DNA from 3 places in the Pseudomonas salmasensis genome. Region 3 is predicted to be linked to each of the others. Evidence: predicted binding sites of a transcription regulator. Region 3 holds the regulator's gene; each other region holds the start of a gene.
The links. The regulator sigma-54, encoded in region 3, starts transcription at its own class of promoters, with help from an activator protein. The targets are predictions, from matches to a motif close to ANTGGCATNNANNTTGCTNT.
Positions count from the first base shown of each region.

Region 1: a site for sigma-54 is predicted at 4,089-4,108, ahead of HU731_RS08100 (CmpA/NrtA family ABC transporter substrate-binding protein). Genes of this name have one in related genera too.
Region 2: a site for sigma-54 is predicted at 3,113-3,132, ahead of HU731_RS07235 (flagellar hook-length control protein FliK). Genes of this name have one in related genera too.

Region 1 covers NZ_CP077083.1:1,858,891-1,864,416, reverse strand. The annotation lists gene HU731_RS08115 (bifunctional protein-serine/threonine kinase/phosphatase) at 1-817, opposite strand, end outside; gene HU731_RS08110 (nitrate/nitrite transporter) at 817-2,028, opposite strand; gene HU731_RS08105 (ANTAR domain-containing response regulator) at 2,176-2,751, opposite strand; gene HU731_RS08100 (CmpA/NrtA family ABC transporter substrate-binding protein) at 2,765-3,964, opposite strand; gene HU731_RS08095 (secretin N-terminal domain-containing protein) at 4,211-4,942, shown strand; gene HU731_RS08090 (FliM/FliN family flagellar motor switch protein) at 4,958-5,173, shown strand; gene HU731_RS08085 (winged helix-turn-helix domain-containing protein) at 5,340-5,526, shown strand, end outside.
Region 2 covers NZ_CP077083.1:1,665,548-1,671,073, forward strand. The annotation lists gene fliN (flagellar motor switch protein FliN) at 1-48, opposite strand, end outside; gene fliM (flagellar motor switch protein FliM) at 92-1,060, opposite strand; gene fliL (flagellar basal body-associated protein FliL) at 1,070-1,570, opposite strand; gene HU731_RS07235 (flagellar hook-length control protein FliK) at 1,781-3,064, opposite strand; gene HU731_RS07240 (Hpt domain-containing protein) at 3,225-3,581, opposite strand; gene HU731_RS07245 (fused response regulator/phosphatase) at 3,612-5,330, opposite strand; gene HU731_RS07250 (STAS domain-containing protein) at 5,327-5,526, opposite strand, start outside.
Region 3 covers NZ_CP077083.1:4,576,930-4,582,455, forward strand. The annotation lists gene HU731_RS20485 (ZIP family metal transporter) at 1-560, shown strand, start outside; gene HU731_RS20490 (HPr family phosphocarrier protein) at 683-955, opposite strand; gene rapZ (RNase adapter RapZ) at 972-1,829, opposite strand; gene ptsN (PTS IIA-like nitrogen regulatory protein PtsN) at 1,832-2,296, opposite strand; gene hpf (ribosome hibernation-promoting factor, HPF/YfiA family) at 2,307-2,612, opposite strand; gene HU731_RS20510 (RNA polymerase factor sigma-54) at 2,688-4,181, opposite strand; gene lptB (LPS export ABC transporter ATP-binding protein) at 4,366-5,091, opposite strand; gene lptA (lipopolysaccharide transport periplasmic protein LptA) at 5,091-5,526, opposite strand, start outside.

The sequences.
Region 1 (5,526 bases), 2.7 Mb from region 3:
ACTGCCGACTCTGCGCCAACACGCTTTGCACCTCCCAGCCTTCAAAGGTTTGCCCGACTTTCAGCGGTGGCGGCAGTGGCCATTGCTGCAACTGCACCAGGGCGTCGCCGAGGGTGGCGGCGCCGAGTTGATCGATGCGCACCAGCAAGGCGCTGGCGTTGTCTTGGCTACCGGCCAGGTGAGCGGCGTTGACCAGGGTGCTGACGGCCAGGTCGAGGTCGTTTTGCTCGCGCAGGATCGCGCCAATGCTGTGATCGCCCAGCGTGGCCCACACCCCATCGCTGAGCAGCAGGAAACTTTCGCCCTCGCGCAGTTGGCCATCGAGGAAGTCCAGCACCAGGTGCTGATCCAGGCCGAGGGCGCGCTTGAGCACATGCTGCATGCCCGGCTGTTCCCACACATGGTCTTCGCTGATGCGCTGCAACTCGCCGTCGAACCAACGATACGCCCGGCAATCACCGACATGGGCCAGGGTGAAACGTCGGCCGCGAAACACCAGGGCGCTGAGGGTGGTGAGCAACGGCTGCCCGCCGCCGTTGGCTTGCAACCAGCGATTCTGCGCCAGTAACAGACGCTCCAGCGCCTGGGCCACGCCCCAGGTCTGCGGCGTGGCGTAGTAGTCCAGGGCCAGGGCCTGCAGGGTCGAGCGTGCGGCCAAGCCCCCGTCGGCGCATTGGCTGACGCCGTCGGCCAATGCGCACAGGTAGCCTTTGCTCGCGGCCAGTTCCGCCATGGGCGTGACCACCCGCAGCGCATCCTGGTTCTCGCTGCGCGGGCCGATGGCACTGGCCTGGGCGACGCTCAGTTGTAAGCTCATCAGACGCGAGCGGCGGTCACGGCGGCCGAACCCCAGGTGGTTCTCCAGCGCCGTTTTACCCCATGCAGGCCGAACCAGGCCAGCACACCAAGGCTGGCGAACAACCACAGGGCCAGTTGATAGCTGCCGGTGCTCTGCTTGATGGCGCCCATGCCCGCTGCGAGGGCGAAGCCGCCGATGCCACCGGCCATGCCGATCAGGCCGGTCATGACGCCGATCTCACTGCGAAAACGCTGCGGCACCAGTTGGAAGACCGCGCCATTGCCGGCGCCCAGGCCGAGCATGGTGCAGACGAAAAGCGCCAGCGCCGCGTAGGAACTGGGCAGGTTGAACCCCACTGCCGCAATGCAGATCACCGCCACGCTGTACATGCCGAGCAAGGTTTTGATCCCGCCGAACCGGTCTGCCAAGGCGCCGCCCAATGGGCGCATCAGGCTGCCGCCGAACACACAGGCGGCGGTGTAGTAGCCGGCGGTCACCGGGCTCAGGCCGTACTGGTCGTTGAAGTAGCCGGGCAGGGCGCTGGCCAGGCCGATAAAACCGCCGAAGGTCACGCTGTAGAAGAACATGAACCACCAACTGTCGCGGTCGCCCAGGGCCTTGAAGTAGTCAGCCATGGCTTTGGCTTTTGGCCGCTGAGGGGCATTGCGCGCCAGCCAGGTGAACACAATCAGGGTCAGCACCAGTGGGATCAGCGCAAAGCCGAACACGTTGCTCCAACCAAACGCGGCCGCCAGCACGGGCGCCAAAAGCGCGGCAAACACGGTGCCGGAGTTACCGGCGCCGGCGATGCCCATGGCCTTGCCTTGGTGCTCTGCCGGGTACCACTGGGACGCCAAGGGCAGGGCGACCGCAAAGGACGCGCCGGCCATGCCCAGGAACATGCCCAGCAACAGCGCTTGTTCGTAGCTGTGGATCCCCAGTTTCCAGGCGCAGAACAGCGCCACGATCACAATCACCTGGCCAATCAGCCCGGCCGTCTTGGGCGACAGCTTGTCGGCCAGCATCCCCATCAAGAAGCGCAGTACCGCGCCCGCCAGGATCGGGGTGGCCACTACCAGGCCACGCTGTTGGGTGGTCAGGTGCAAGTCAGCGGCAATCTGCACCGCCAGGGGGCCCAGCAGGTACCAGACCATGAAACTCAGGTCGAAATACAGGAACGCGGCAAACAGAGTCGGGGTGTGCCCGGATTTCCAGAAGCTTGATTTCATCACGCACCTCAACGGTTGGGGGTCTAGAAACGAAAAAACGCCGCCACCGGGTTCGCGAGGGCAAACCGGGTGGGCGACGTCTTTGTCGTGGAGGGGGCAACCGCCGTTGGCTACCTGTGATAATTCTTTAGCAAGAGCTGAGCCACATCAGCCGAGCAACTCACTCATGGCAATAATCTGCTCTGCCACCTGGATCAGTTTCTGTTGACGGCTCATGGCCTGGCGGCGCATCAGGGTGTAGGCCTCTTCTTCGTTACAGCTCTTCATCTTCATTAGCAGGCCCTTGGCCAACTCGATACGCTTGCGTTCGGCCAGTTGCTGGTCGCGGGCATGCAGCTGGGCGCGCAGGGCCTGGTCACTCTCGAAACGCGCCATGGCCACATCGAGGATCGGTTGCAGGCGCTGGGCCTGGATGCCTTCGACGATATAGGCACTGACGCCGGACTTGATAGCCTGGCGCATCACAGTCGGGTCGTGCTCGTCGGTGAACATCACGATGGGCCGCGGCTGATCGCGGCTGACCAGCACCACTTGCTCCATCACATCGCGCCCGGGTGACTCGGTATCGATCAGGATCACATCCGGGCGCACTGTTTCGACGCGTGCGGGCAGGTCGATGGTCAAGCCGGACTCATCGATCACCTCGAAGCCGGCCTCGGTCAATGCGGCCTTGAGGCGCCCGACCTTGCGCGGGGTGTCGTTGATCAACAGGATTCGCAGCATAGTCGGGCTCCTGTCAGCGCAGCGCTTGGCGGTTGGCGTCATCGGCCAGGGCATGCAGGTGGAAGCTGCGCGCATAGCCGGCGGGGTCGCTGCCGTCCCAGGTCTTGCCGTCGAGCAACTGGCTGCGGCGCATGTCCGAGTCGCCTGCGGTGATGCCCAGCGCCTCGGCCGCCTGGCGGTACAGCGCCAGTTGCTGCACCTGCCGGGCGACGCCCAGGTAGTCCGGGTCTTCACGTAGCAAGCCCCAGCGCCGGAACTGGGTCATGAACCACATGCCATCGCTGAGGTACGGCAGGTTCACCTCGCCGTCGGCGAAAAAGCGCAGCGCATGGGGATCCTGCCATTGGTTGCCCAGGCCATCCTCATACTGCCCCAGCAAGCGCGGTTCGATGCAGGCCACAGGCGCATCGAGGTATTCAGGGGCGCTGAGCAACTGGGCGGTAGAGCGACGGTTTTCACGGCTCTGCTCGATAAACCGGCTGGCCTCCAGGATCGCCATGACCAGCACACGCGCGGTATTGGGGTAGGCGTCAACGAAGGCTTGGGTGCAGCCCAGGACTTTTTCCGGGTGGTCCGGCCAGATCGCCTGGCTGGTCGCCAGGGTAAAGCCCTGGTTCTGTTGCACTGCGCTGGCGCACCAGGGTTCACCCACGCAAAGGCCGTCGATACGTCCGGCTTGCAGGTGCGCCACCATTTGTGGCGGCGGCACTACTACGCTGTTCACGTCTTGCAAGGGATGAATGCCTTGGCTCGCCAGCCAGTAATACAACCACATGGCGTGGGTGCCGGTGGGAAACGTCTGGGCGAAGGTCAGTTTTGTCCGGCTTTGGTGCACATGGCGCTTCAACGCCTCAGGAGTGATCACCCCTTGCTGTTGCAGGCCATGGGACAGGTTGATGCCCTGGCCATTCTGGTTCAGCCCCATCAGCACCGCCATGGGGCTGGGGGCGACGCCGCCGATGCCCAGGTGTACGGCATAGATCAGCCCGTAGAGACTGTGAGCAGCGTCCAGTTCACCGCTGACCAGCTTGTCGCGCAGGTTGGCCCAGGACGCTTGGCGCTTGAGGTTGAGTGTGAGGCCGTAGGGTTGGGCGAAGCCCTGTGTGGCGGCGACCACCAGCGAGGCGCAATCGGTCAGGGCCATGAACCCCAGGTCCAGGCTGCTCTTTTCCGGGGCATCGCTGCCGTTTACCCAAGCCAGCGGATCGTTCATCAATACCTGCCTTTTTCTGAAAAAAAAGCGCCGTTTCCCAGGTTAGCGTTTAGGCCATTGCAGGGGAACGACGCCTTTGTCCGTAGGCCCGTGCCGCCGTTGGTGCGAGCCTGATACAGAGTGCTTAGCAAGGCACATGCCATGGGTGGGGCGGTGCAACTGGCCGTCAACTTTCCATCATGATTGAACCTCTTGCGCCTCGCAGTATGGCCGCTTCTTCAGGCCAGACCGCCAGGCATACCCACGGTGCACGCTGATTTGCTCGCAACCTTCAATTGCCGCTGGCTGTACAGCGCGCTGCTGTGCGCCGTGCTGTTGCTGGGCAGTCGCACGGCCTGTGGTGAGGCGTTGCAGCTCTACGCCGCCGACGACGCGAGAAGCTCGGCGGTAGTGCTGCGGCATATTTCCGTCAACACGCTACGCGGCATCATGCGCCGTGCGGGGCTGGATGAGCCGCGCTACCCACTGCGTGAACATGGCGGGCGTACGTTCTACGTAACCGGGCCTTCAAGTTATGTCGACCAGGTGTTGCGCCTCGCCCAACGGATGGACCGGCCCCCTCGCAAGATGCCAGAGCGCGCCCCGGTATTCGGCGTGGTGAAAGTGATCAATGTCCTCGTGGACGATCACCTGCAGGGCGCGGGCGCCAGCAAGGTCCATGTACCGGGCATGGCCTCGATGATCGAAGCTCGGCTATCTGCGGCGCAGAAGGACCAACTGGCCGATGGCCGCCTTGCGTTGATGGCCTATCCGGATACCAACAGTCTGTTGATCAAGGGCCCACCTGCCCAAGTGAAGATTATCGAAAAACTGGTGGCCGAGTTGGATGTCGCCCAGCCGCTGGACGACGCCCCGCCAGGGCAGGCTGGCGTAGGTGGCGATGTACTGCCCTGGATTGGCCCACCTCAGTTGAGCGCCGCGCAACACGAGCGTGTGCGACGTGCGTTCCTGGGAGCGGACCCTGAGTTTTCCCCCTGAAAAAGGCGTTTGTCCATGCACCTGGAAATATTGCTGCAGGAGCAACTGATCAGCCGCAAGCGTTTGGCCGCATTCGCACCGGGGAAGGTGCTGCCCTTGGACCCAGGCGTCACGCGCTGTGTGGAGGTGCGGGTCAATGGACAACTGATGGCAGTGGGAGAGTTGGTGCAGTTGGAGGATCGGCTAGGGGTTGAATTGCAGGAGACGTTTCAGGAGTGGTTGCCGCGATAAGGGTGCGTTTGCGAATTGTCTGACCGGCAGTGGCCAAAAAAAGGCGAATGAATGGGTTTTTTCCTAACGCGGGTCTTCGAGCCGGTTTTTTATAGTCGTGCCAATGGCAGATGAGCTGGTCACACAGTAAGGATTTGAATGTCAGTAGTCGACTACAGAGGTGCGTATGGCCGTCGTGAAGGATGAAGCGACGACGTCCCTGGTTTTCGCGCGTTGGACCTTGCATGGCGACGGCCGGTTGACGGGCGTGGAGGCGGATATTCAGTTGCCTCCCAAGGAGGGGCACGTGCTGCGGTTGCTGCTGGCCTCCGGTGGCGCGCTGATGACCAAGGACCGTTTGCTGGAACTGGCCT
Region 2 (5,526 bases), 2.9 Mb from region 3:
AGCCAGGGCCTGGTCTTCGGCGGAAGTGTTTTCGTGTTCGGTAGCCATTACATGTCCTCGGCGCAGCAAACAATCATGAATTAGGGTTGAATCAGCGGCGGTTGATCGGCTCAACCACTTGCAGCGCCAGGTTGCCCTTGTGGGAACCGAGCTTGACCTTGAATGACGGCACGCCGTTGGCGCGCATGATCAACTCTTCCGGCAAGTCGACGGGGATGATGTCCCCAGGCGCCATGTGCAAAATATCCCGCAGGCGCAACTGGCGGCGGGCCACGGTGGCGCTCAGCGGCACATCAACGTCCAGCAGGTCTTCGCGCAGGGCCTTGACCCAGCGTTCGTCCTGGTCGTCGAGGTCGGACTGGAAACCGGCATCGAGCATTTCGCGCACGGGCTCGATCATCGAATACGGCATGGTCACGTGCAGGTCGCCGCCACCGCCATCGAGTTCGATGTGGAAGGTCGACACCACGATGGCTTCGCTGGGGCCGACGATGTTGGCCATGGCCGGGTTCACTTCCGAGTTGATGTACTCGAAATTGACTTCCATGATCGCCTGCCAGGCTTCCTTCAAGTCGATGAAGGCCTGCTCCAGCACCATGCGTACCACGCGCAGTTCGGTGGGGGTGAATTCACGCCCTTCGATCTTGGCGTGACGGCCGTCGCCACCGAAGAAGTTGTCCACCAGCTTGAACACCAGCTTGGCGTCGAGGATGAACAGCGCGGTGCCGCGCAACGGCTTGATCTTGACCAGGTTGAGGCTGGTGGGCACGTACAGCGAGTGCACGTATTCACCGAACTTCATCACCTGCACACCGCCCACGGCCACGTCCGCCGAGCGGCGCAGCATGTTGAACATGCTGATGCGGGTGTAGCGGGCAAAGCGTTCGTTGATCATCTCCAGGGTCGGCATGCGTCCCCGCACGATGCGATCCTGGCTGGTCAGGTCATAACTTTTGACGCTGCCGGGTTCGGCAGCCATTTCGGTCTGTACCAGACCATCGTCCACGCCATGCAACAGCGCGTCGATTTCATCCTGGGACAGCAGGTCTTGCACGGCCATGTCGTGATCCTACTGCAATACGAAGTTAGTGAAGAGCGCCTGCTCGACCACGACTTTGCCGAGTTCTTTCTGGGCCACTTCCTGCACGCTGGCAGTGACCTTCTGGCGCAGCATTTCCTGGCCGACCGGGGTGGCCAGGCTGTCGAAGCTCTGCCCAGAGAACAGCATCACCAGGTTGTTGCGGATCACCGGCATATGCACCTTGAGGGCATCGAGGTCCGCCTGGTTGCGCGCCAGCAAGGTGATGCTCACCTGCAGGTAGCGTTGACGACCATTCTGGTTGTAGTTGGCGACAAAGGCCGGAAGCATCTGCTCGAAGATTGCCGGTTGCTTGACGTTGGTGGCAGCTTCGGCAGCGGGCGCCGGTTTGCTCGCACTGCTGTGCATGATGTACCAAGTGCCGCCCACCGAGGCACCGATGGCCAGGAGCAGGCCCAGCACAATCAACAGGATCAGCTTGAGCTTGCCTTTACCTGCGGGGGGAGTTGCTGCGTCGTCGCTCTTCGCCATGCCAATAATCCGTCACTATTCGGGGATTCGTAGATCTATGGCAAGGCAAGAGCAAGTGTTATGCCAGAGTTGGCTTAGGCGAAGACAACCTAAATCAAATGTGGGAGCTGGCTTGCCTGCGATGGCGGTGGGTCAGTGCACATGTGTGTCACTGATCCACCGCCATCGCAGGCAAGCCAGCTCCCACACTGACCGGGTTTGAGCAGGAAGTCAGGCGTAGTAGTCGACGGCGCTGGAGCCGATCACGCTCTGGCTCACGGGCGCTGCCACTTCGGCCACATCCACAGGGCCACCGGCGTCGCCGTTGTCAGCACGCCTGCCGCTGCCACTGATGCCCCGCGCCTGGCTCTGCTGTTGCTGCTGGTCCTGCCCCCGCGATTGGTCGGAGACATTCACATCCACCTGCCCCATGCCCTGCTGGGCAAACATCTCCCGCAAGCGCCCCGACTGGCTCTCCAGCGCTTCACGCACCACCGCATGGCCGCTCATGAAGTTGACCTGGGCCTGCTGGTCCGCCGTCATGTTGACCTTGATGTCCAGGCGCCCCAGCTCAGCGGGCTGCAACTGGATCTCGGCCGACTTGAGGTTGGCGCTGGACAGGTACATCACGCGGTTGACCACCTCTTCGGTCCAGCCGCTCTGGTGCATGGCCAGGGGCGCATTGGTGACGGGCGGCAAGGCATTCGCGGTTTTCGGCGTGGCCGCCTGGGTCAGCGCGGCCAGGCGGTTGGCGAAGTCATCCACACGGGTGTCGCTGCTGGCGTTCTTGAGGTCCTTGAGGCCGTCATCGATCAGCGCGCCGAAGGCCTTGTCACCGCCTTGGTCGGTGCTGTCCTTGGTGGCTTGCTGGTCAACCATGTTGGCCAGGCCAGCGGCAAAGTTCTGCGCGGCGGTCGGTTGGTCCTGAGTGGTGGGCGCGGCTTTCTGCGGCGCCTGGCTGCTGGCCGAGACGTGACCGCCCTGCTCCATCGCCAGGCGCACGGCCGGCATCGAATCCAGCGGGTCGGCCTCGGGGTCGAAGGCCGGCTGCTTGGGCTCCTCGGTTACGGTAATGAGCGGCAGGGCCTGGTCATCTTCGGCAGCGACGGCAGACGCTTGTACGGGCACAGGGACCGCCACCGGCGTCACGGCGGCGACCAGCGCCGGATCGGCCACCGGTTGCTGCGCCAGGGACGGGTCGGCCGGTGGCTCGCCTTCACTGTCTGCGCTGTCGTCGCTCTTGGCCGGCTTGGCAGGCAAGGGATTGCCGCTATCGGCAACCGCTGGCGCACTGGCGGCAGGTTTATCGCTGGCGTCAGCCGCTTTGTCGCGCACGGGTTTGGCTGGCGCGTCGTCGCTCTTGGCCTGCGGCTTGGCAGCTTGCTTGGCAAACACTTGAGCGAATCCAGGGCCCTTGTCCCGCGGGGCCGCAGGCGCTACCGCAGGCGTGGCGGCCGGCGCTTGAGGCTTGGCTGCGGTGGCAGCCTGAAGGAGCGAATTAGGGGCGACTGGCATAAGTAAGGGTCTCCACTGCATGGGGTCGGGGATGCAGTCTGTGGAGGTAGAGCAAGAGTCGGGCCAGGTTTACAAAATGCCTGGACATATCCGATTCAATGTAGGAGCGAGCTTGCTCGCAAAAAACTCACAGGCGCCGCATTCATCCAGGAAGCACGCGTTATCGTTGACGTTTTTCGCGAGCAAGCTCGCTCCTACATTCATACAGTGGCTTGACCAGCGCAAACTCGTGATCAATCTGATCAACCAGCGCGCCTAGATCCGAGGCCGCCTCGACGGCCTCGGCCTCCAGCAACTCACACAATTGGGCCAAACGCACCGCCCCTAGATTGCCGCTGCTGCCTTTGAAACTGTGGGCAATCCGTCCCAACGTTTTGGCGTCGCCCCCAGCCTTGCGCAGTGCTGCGACGCGCTCTTGCGAGTCTTCGATAAAGGTGTCGAGCAACGTCGGGTACTCGCTCTCCATCACTTCCTGCAAGTCTGACAACACGTCGGGGTCCAAATGAATCTCAGCCACTTGCTCGCTCCTTGATCAAGAATCGGCGGATTATGCCAGAGCCTCCCAACAAAACTCCACGCAGACACTGCGCCCGCCATCGGACCAGCCTACAGCGCTGCTCAGTTGACGCACCAGGCTCAAGCCCCGACCAGACAGACGGTCGATCTCCACGGGGCGTGCCAGCTCCTGCTCCACATCAAAACCCTGCCCGCTGTCTTCCAGACGCAAGGTCAGTTTGCCGCCCTTGTCGGTGGGTACCACCTGCACATGCACGCGCACGTAACCGCTGTCCAACTGCGCCAGCCGCTCATGGCGCTGATGATAATACTGCGCAAACCCCTGGGCATCGCGCTTGAGCCGTGAGTCCAGGCCCAGCACGCCATGCTCCAGCGCGTTGGAATACAACTCGGCCATCACGCTGTAAAGCGCCCCGCTCTGCTCACGCAGGCCGTGGATCTCCAATAGCAGTTGCAGCAGGTACGGCAACGGGTTGTAGGTTCTGAGGGTCTGGGCGCGAAATTCGAAACTCACCGACCAATCCAGTGGGCACGACTGGCCGCTGTCGGCATACATCGGTTCGGCCGTCCGCAAGGGCTGGCCTGCCTGCAAGGTGATCTCGACCATGCTGACGTCATCGCGCGCCTGGCCGCGAAAGGCCGCCAGCGCCTGCTCGATGTCCTCGAACAGGCGGTCAGGCTCGCGGTTGGCGGCGAACACCTGCTGCAAGCGCTCGGCGCCGAACAGTTGATCGTTGGCGTCAGCGGTGTCCAGCACGCCGTCGGAGAGCAAAAACACCCGGTCGCCCAACCCCATGGGCCAGACTTCGGTGCTGTCATCGAACGCCTCTGCCGACAACACCCCCAAGGGCAGGTGCCGCGACATCAACGGCGTGCGCCTGCCCGTGGCGACTTCATGCACATAGCCTTCGGGCATGCCGCCGTTCCACACCTCCACCGCCCGCCGCTGGGCGCTCAGGCACAGCAAGGTGGCGCAGCAGAACATGTCCACCGGCAGGATGCGCTTGAGCTTGGCGTTCATTTCCCGCAGGGTCTGCGTGAGGCCGTAGCCCTTGGCGGTCATGCCGTAGAACACTTCGGCCAGGGGCATGGCGCCGATGGCGGCCGGCAAGCCATGGCCGGTGAAATCCCCGAGCAGCACGTGCATGTCACCCGATGGCGTGTAGGCCGCCAGCAACAAGTCACCGTTGAACAACGCATAAGGCGATTGCAGGTAGCGAATATTCGGCGCGGCGTTGATGCAACCGGAATGGGCGACCTTATCGAACACCGCCTTGGCCGCCCGCTGCTCATGCATCAGGTGTTCGTGGTGCCTGGCGATCAAATCCCGCTGTTGCAAAACCGTGGCCTGCAGGCGACGCAGGCGGTCCATGGCGTTGATCTTCGCCGCCAGGATCAAGGGGTTATAGGGCTTGGGCAGAAAGTCATCGCCGCCGGCGTCCAGGCACTGGGCCAGGGCTTCGCTTTCGCGTAGCGAGGTGAGGAAGATGATCGGCACCAGCGCCTCCCCCGCCAGTTGCTTGATCTGCCGTGCGGCTTCAAAGCCGTCCATGATCGGCATCAGCGCGTCCATCAGCACCAGCTGCGGGCGCTCGCGGGCAAACACCTCAATCGCTTCGGCGCCATTGCTCACCGTCAGCACCTGATGGCCCTGACGGCGGATGATGCTCGCCAGCAACAGGCGGTCGGCGGCACTGTCTTCGGCGATCAGGATGGTCAGCGCCTCCAGGACCGGGGCCAGGGCACTCAATTGATATCGAACAGTTTGTCGAAGTTGGAGATGGCGAGGATCTTGCGCACGTCGGAGTTGCTGTTCGTCACGCGGACCTCGGCGTCATCGCCGCCGGCATGATCCCGTAGCAACAGCAGCATGCCGAGGGCCGAACTGTCCATGTAGGTGGCATCCTTGAGGTCGACGATATAGGTCTCGGGGACCTTGTAGTAAC
Region 3 (5,526 bases):
GCGCCGGTGGGCTGATCAGCTTCGGCATCATGCTCGGCGCATTCGTCCTGTACCTTGTGGACCGCAAGGTCTCCGGCGCCAGCCCGGAACTGCTGGTGGGTACACCGGATAAACCGGTTATCCCGCCGCGTATCTGGTTATTCGTGTTTGCCATCATTGCGCACAACATTCCGGAAGGCATGGCTGTAGGTGTGTCTGCAGGCGGAGGCATGGCGGATGCCGACAGCCTTGCCATGGGCATTGCCTTGCAGGATGTCCCCGAAGGGCTGGTGATTGCGTTGGTATTGGTGGGAGCGGGAATGTCGCGGGTCAAGGCCTTCCTGATTGGCGCTGCCTCAGGCTTGGTTGAACCGGTATTCGCGGTGCTCTGCGCATGGCTGGTGAGCCTTGCCGAAGTGTTGTTGCCGTTGGGTCTAGCGCTGGCCGCCGGGGCAATGTTGCTGGTGGTGACTCACGAAGTCATCCCCGAGTCGCGCCGCAATGGTCATGAAAAGCTCGCCAGCCTCGGGCTGTGCCTCGGGTTTTGCTTGATGATGGTGATGGATACGGCGTTGGGCTGAGGATGGCTTTATCTATGTAGGAGCGAGCTTGCTCGCGAAAAACCTGAGAGCACTGCGTTAAACCAGGATGCCCGCGTTATCGTTGACGTTTTTCGCGAGCAAGCTCGCTCCTACAGTAGGGGTTATTCGCCTTCGTCGAAGTAGTTGTTGATCAACTCGACCAGTGCGGCCATTGCTTCGTCTTCTTGCTCGCCTTCGGTGCTCAGGTGGATCTTGGTGCCTTTGCCGGCCGCCAACATCATCATCGCCATGATGCTTTTGCCATCGACCATGCTTTGCGGCGTGCGCCCAGCACGGATCTGGCAGGGGAACCGCCCGGCCACTCCAACGAATTTAGCCGACGCCCGGGCGTGCAGGCCCAGCTTGTTGATGATTTCAATTTCCAGAGCAGGCATCGCGCAGGTGTTCCTTTCAGCTAAGGTCGCGGTGGCGAACCTGGACGTTCTTGAGGGTTTGTTGCAGCACCTGGCCCAGCCGTTCAGTCAAATAGACCGAGCGGTGGTGGCCGCCGGTGCAGCCAATGGCAATGGTGACATAGGCCCGATTGCTGGCGGCAAAGCGCGGCAACCATTTGAGCAGGTAGCTGGAGATGTCCTGGAACATCTCTTCTACGTCTGGTTGCGCGGCCAGGTAGTCGACCACAGGCTGGTCCAACCCCGACTGATCGCGCAGTTCCGGCTTCCAGTAAGGGTTGGGCAGGCAGCGCACATCGAACACCAGGTCGGCGTCTACCGGCATGCCGCGCTTGAAGCCAAAAGACTCGACCAAAAACGCCGTCCCCGGCTCAGGCTGGTTCAGCAGGCGCAGCTTGATCGCATCGCGCAACTGATAAAGGTTCAGGTTGGTGGTGTTGATCTTCAGGTCGGCCAGGTCAATGATCGGCCCGAGCAGTTTGGTCTCATCCTCGATGGCTTCGGCCAGAGAGCGGTTGGCACTGCTGAGGGGGTGACGTCGACGAGTTTCGGAGAACCGCTTGAGCAGGGTTTCTTCGTCGGCATCCAGGTACAGCACGTCGCAATGAATGTGCTTGGCACGCACTTCTTCCAACAGTTCCGGGAACCGCGAGAGGTGGCTGGGCAGGTTGCGGGCGTCAATCGAGACCGCAACCAGGGGCTGCGCCAATTCGGTATGGATCAATGCACGTTCCGCCAGCTCTGGCAGCAGGCCGGCCGGCAGGTTATCGATGCAATAGAAGCCGTTGTCCTCAAGCACATTGAGGGCGGTGCTCTTACCCGAGCCGGAGCGACCGCTGACGATGATCAAACGCATGATTACTGCCCGTTTTGTTCATCCAGGACAACTTGGTACAACGCTTCATTGCTGGAGGCGCTGCGCAGTTTGTCGCGTACATCCTTGCGGTCAAGCATGCTGGCGATCTGCCGGAGCAGTTCCAGGTGCGCATCGGTGGCCGCTTCCGGGACCAGCAGAACGAACAGCAGGTCAACCGGGGCACCGTCGATGGCGTCGAAATCAATCGGAGCGTCCAGGTGCATCAGCGCGCTCACAGGTGTCTCGCAACCTTTGAGGCGGCAGTGGGGAATAGCGATGCCGTTACCAAAACCGGTTGAGCCGAGTTTTTCACGGGCAATCAGAGCCTCGAAGACATCTTGCATCTCTAGATCCGGCACTTCGCGTGCGATCAGGTTGGCAATTTGTTCGAGGGCTTTTTTCTTGCTGCCGCCCGGCACGTTCACGAGTGAACGGCCGGGGGTCAGGATGGTTTCAAGTCGGATCATGGGGGGAGAGTTAACGACCTGTACCTTGCATCAGGTGCAGATTCTTTTCCTTATGCTTTATGAGTTGGCGGTCGAGCTTGTCGTAGAGCGAGTCGATTGCCGCGTACATGTCTTCATGTTCCGCATTGGCGACGAGCTTGGCATTCGGTACGTGCAGGGTGGCCTCGATTTTCTGCTTGAGCTTATCGACCTCCATGATGACCTGCACGTTGGTGATCTTGTCAAAATGCCCCGCAAGCTTGTTCAGTTTGCTCTCGGTGTACTCACGCAGGGGCTTGGTGACTTCCAGCTGGTGTCCACTGATGTTGACTTGCATACAGCTTCTCCTTCGTTGCCAGTGCATAAAGCGGTGGGCAGGAATACCCACCACTGGAACGCTGTGGCCCGCCCGTCACATCAACCGCTTACGCTCGCTGGAAGGCGCGATCCCAAGGGACTCGCGGTACTTGGCGACGGTTCGACGGGCGACCTGAATGCCTTGTGCCTCCAGTAAACCAGCGATCTTGCTGTCACTCAACGGCTTTTTCTGATTTTCCGCGGCAACCAGTTTTTTGATGATCGCGCGGATCGCCGTGGACGAGCATTCGCCGCCTTCGGAGGTGCTGACGTGGCTGGAGAAAAAGTATTTCAGCTCATAAATACCCCGTGGGGTATGCATGAATTTCTGCGTGGTGACCCGGGAAATCGTCGATTCGTGCATACCGACGGCTTCGGCGATGTCGTGCAGCACCAGAGGCTTCATGGCCTCGTCGCCGTATTCCAGGAAACCGCGCTGGTGCTCGACGATCTGGGTCGCGACTTTCATCAGGGTTTCGTTGCGGCTTTGCAGGCTCTTGATGAACCACCGCGCCTCCTGCAACTGGTTGCGCATGAAGGTGTTGTCGGCGCTGGTGTCAGCGCGGCGCACAAAGCCTGCATATTGCGGGTTGACCCGCAGGCGCGGTACCGACTCCTGGTTCAGCTCCACCAGCCAGCGTTCGTTGTCCTTGCGCACGATGACGTCGGGCACCACATATTCGGCTTCGCTGGATTCGATTTGCGAACCTGGGCGGGGGTTGAGGCTTTGCACCAGCTCGATGACCTGGCGCAAGTCATCTTCCTTGAGCTTCATGCGGCGCATCAGTTGGCTGTAGTCGCGACTGCCCAACAGGTCGATGTAATCACTGACCAGGCGTTGCGCTTCGGTGAGCCATGGCGTCTTGGCCGGCAGTTGGCGCAGTTGCAGCAACAGGCACTCGCTGAGGGTGCGTGCACCGATGCCGGCGGGTTCGAATTGCTGGATGCGGTGCAGGACGGCTTCGATTTCGTCCAGTTCGATGTCCAGTTCCGGGTCGAAGGCCTCGAGGATCTCGTCGAGGGTTTCGTCCAGGTAGCCCTGGTTATTGATGCAATCGATCAGGGTGACCGCGATCAGGCGATCGGTATCGGACATCGGCGCCAGGTTCAGTTGCCACAACAAGTGGCTCTGCAGGCTCTCGCCCACCGACGTACGGGTGGTGAAGTCCCACTCGTCATCATCGTTGCTTGGCAGGCTGCTGGCACTGGTCTGGTAGACGTCTTCCCACGCGGTGTCCACGGGAAGCTCGTTGGGAATGCGTTCGTTCCAGTCGCCTTCCTCCAGGTTATCCACCGTCGGGGCGGTTTCCTGATAGGAGGGTTCCTGCACGTCGGGATTGGGTTTTTGCTCGATGTTGTCGGCCAGCGGATCTGCATTGTCGAAGTCGTCGCCTTCTTCCTGGCGTTCGAGCATCGGATTGGACTCCAGGGCCTCCTGGATTTCCTGTTGCAGGTCCAGGGTCGACAATTGGAGCAGGCGGATGGCCTGTTGCAGCTGCGGTGTCATCGTCAGCTGCTGGCCCATTCTCAGGACTAGCGATGGTTTCATGGCAGGGGCTTAACACCTTATTCGCCGGCGCAATGCGCCATCCACGACAGGGCGCGTGAGCGCCAAACATAAGCAAATTATATGCCTGATCTCGGGGCCTTTGCCTAGAGCGCGGTAACAATAAAAAAACCGAGGTTTCTATTGACTCCCGCGCGCTCCAGGGAAAAGCGCGATACCCCTGTGTTTACAGGCGGAACTCGTGACCCAGGTACACTTCCTTCACCAGCTCGTTAGCCAGGATAGTCTCGGCATCGCCTTCGGCAATCAGCTGGCCATCGTTGACGATATAAGCGGTTTCGCAGATATCGAGGGTCTCGCGAACGTTGTGGTCCGTGATCAGCACCCCAATGCCTTTGGCCTTGAGGTGATGGATGATCTGCTTGATGTCGCCTACCGAAATCGGGTCGACACCGGCGAACGGTTCATCCAGCAGGATGAATTTCGGCGCGGTCGCCAGGGCGCGGGCGATTTCCACGCGACGACGTTCACCACCGGACAAGCTCATGCCGAGGTTGTCGCGAATGTGGTTGATGTGGAATTCCTGCAGCAGGCTTTCCAGCTCCTGGCGGCGGCCGTCGCGATCGAGTTCCTTGCGGGTCTCGAGGATCGCCATGATGTTGTCAGCTACCGACAGTTTGCGGAAGATCGACGCCTCCTGGGGGAGATAGCCGATACCTGCCCGTGCACGACCGTGCATGGGTTGGTGGCTGACGTCCAGGTCGTCGATCAGTACGCGACCCTGGTCTGCCTGGACCAGCCCGACGATCATATAGAAGCAGGTGGTTTTGCCGGCACCGTTAGGGCCGAGCAGGCCGACGATCTGGCCGCTCTCGATCGACAGGCTGACGTCGCGTACCACCTGGCGGCTTTTATAGGCCTTGGCCAGATGCTGGGCTTTCAGGGTTGCCATTACTCGGCCTTCTTCTTCGGCTGGATAACCATGTCGATGCGCGGGCGCGGTGCAGTGACCTTGGAGCCGTTGGCGCGACCGGCGTTGGCGATCTGCTTGACGGTGTCATAGGTGATCTTTTCACCTTCGGTCGAGTTGCCGTCGGGGCTCAGTACCTTGGCCTGGTCGATCAGTACGATACGATTCTGCTGGGCGTGATACTGGATGGTCTTGCCGTAACCCTTCATCGGGCCGGTGTCGGTGGCGGACTGCTTCTGCTCGAAATAAGCCAGGTTGCCCACCGACGTCACTACGTCAATGTCGCCTGCGGGGGTACGCGTCAGGGTCACCGTGTTGCCGGTGATCTTCATCGAGCCCTGGGTGATGATTACGCCACCGGTGTAGGTAGCAACACCTTTCTTGTCATCGAGCTGTGCATCGTCAGCCGAAATATGG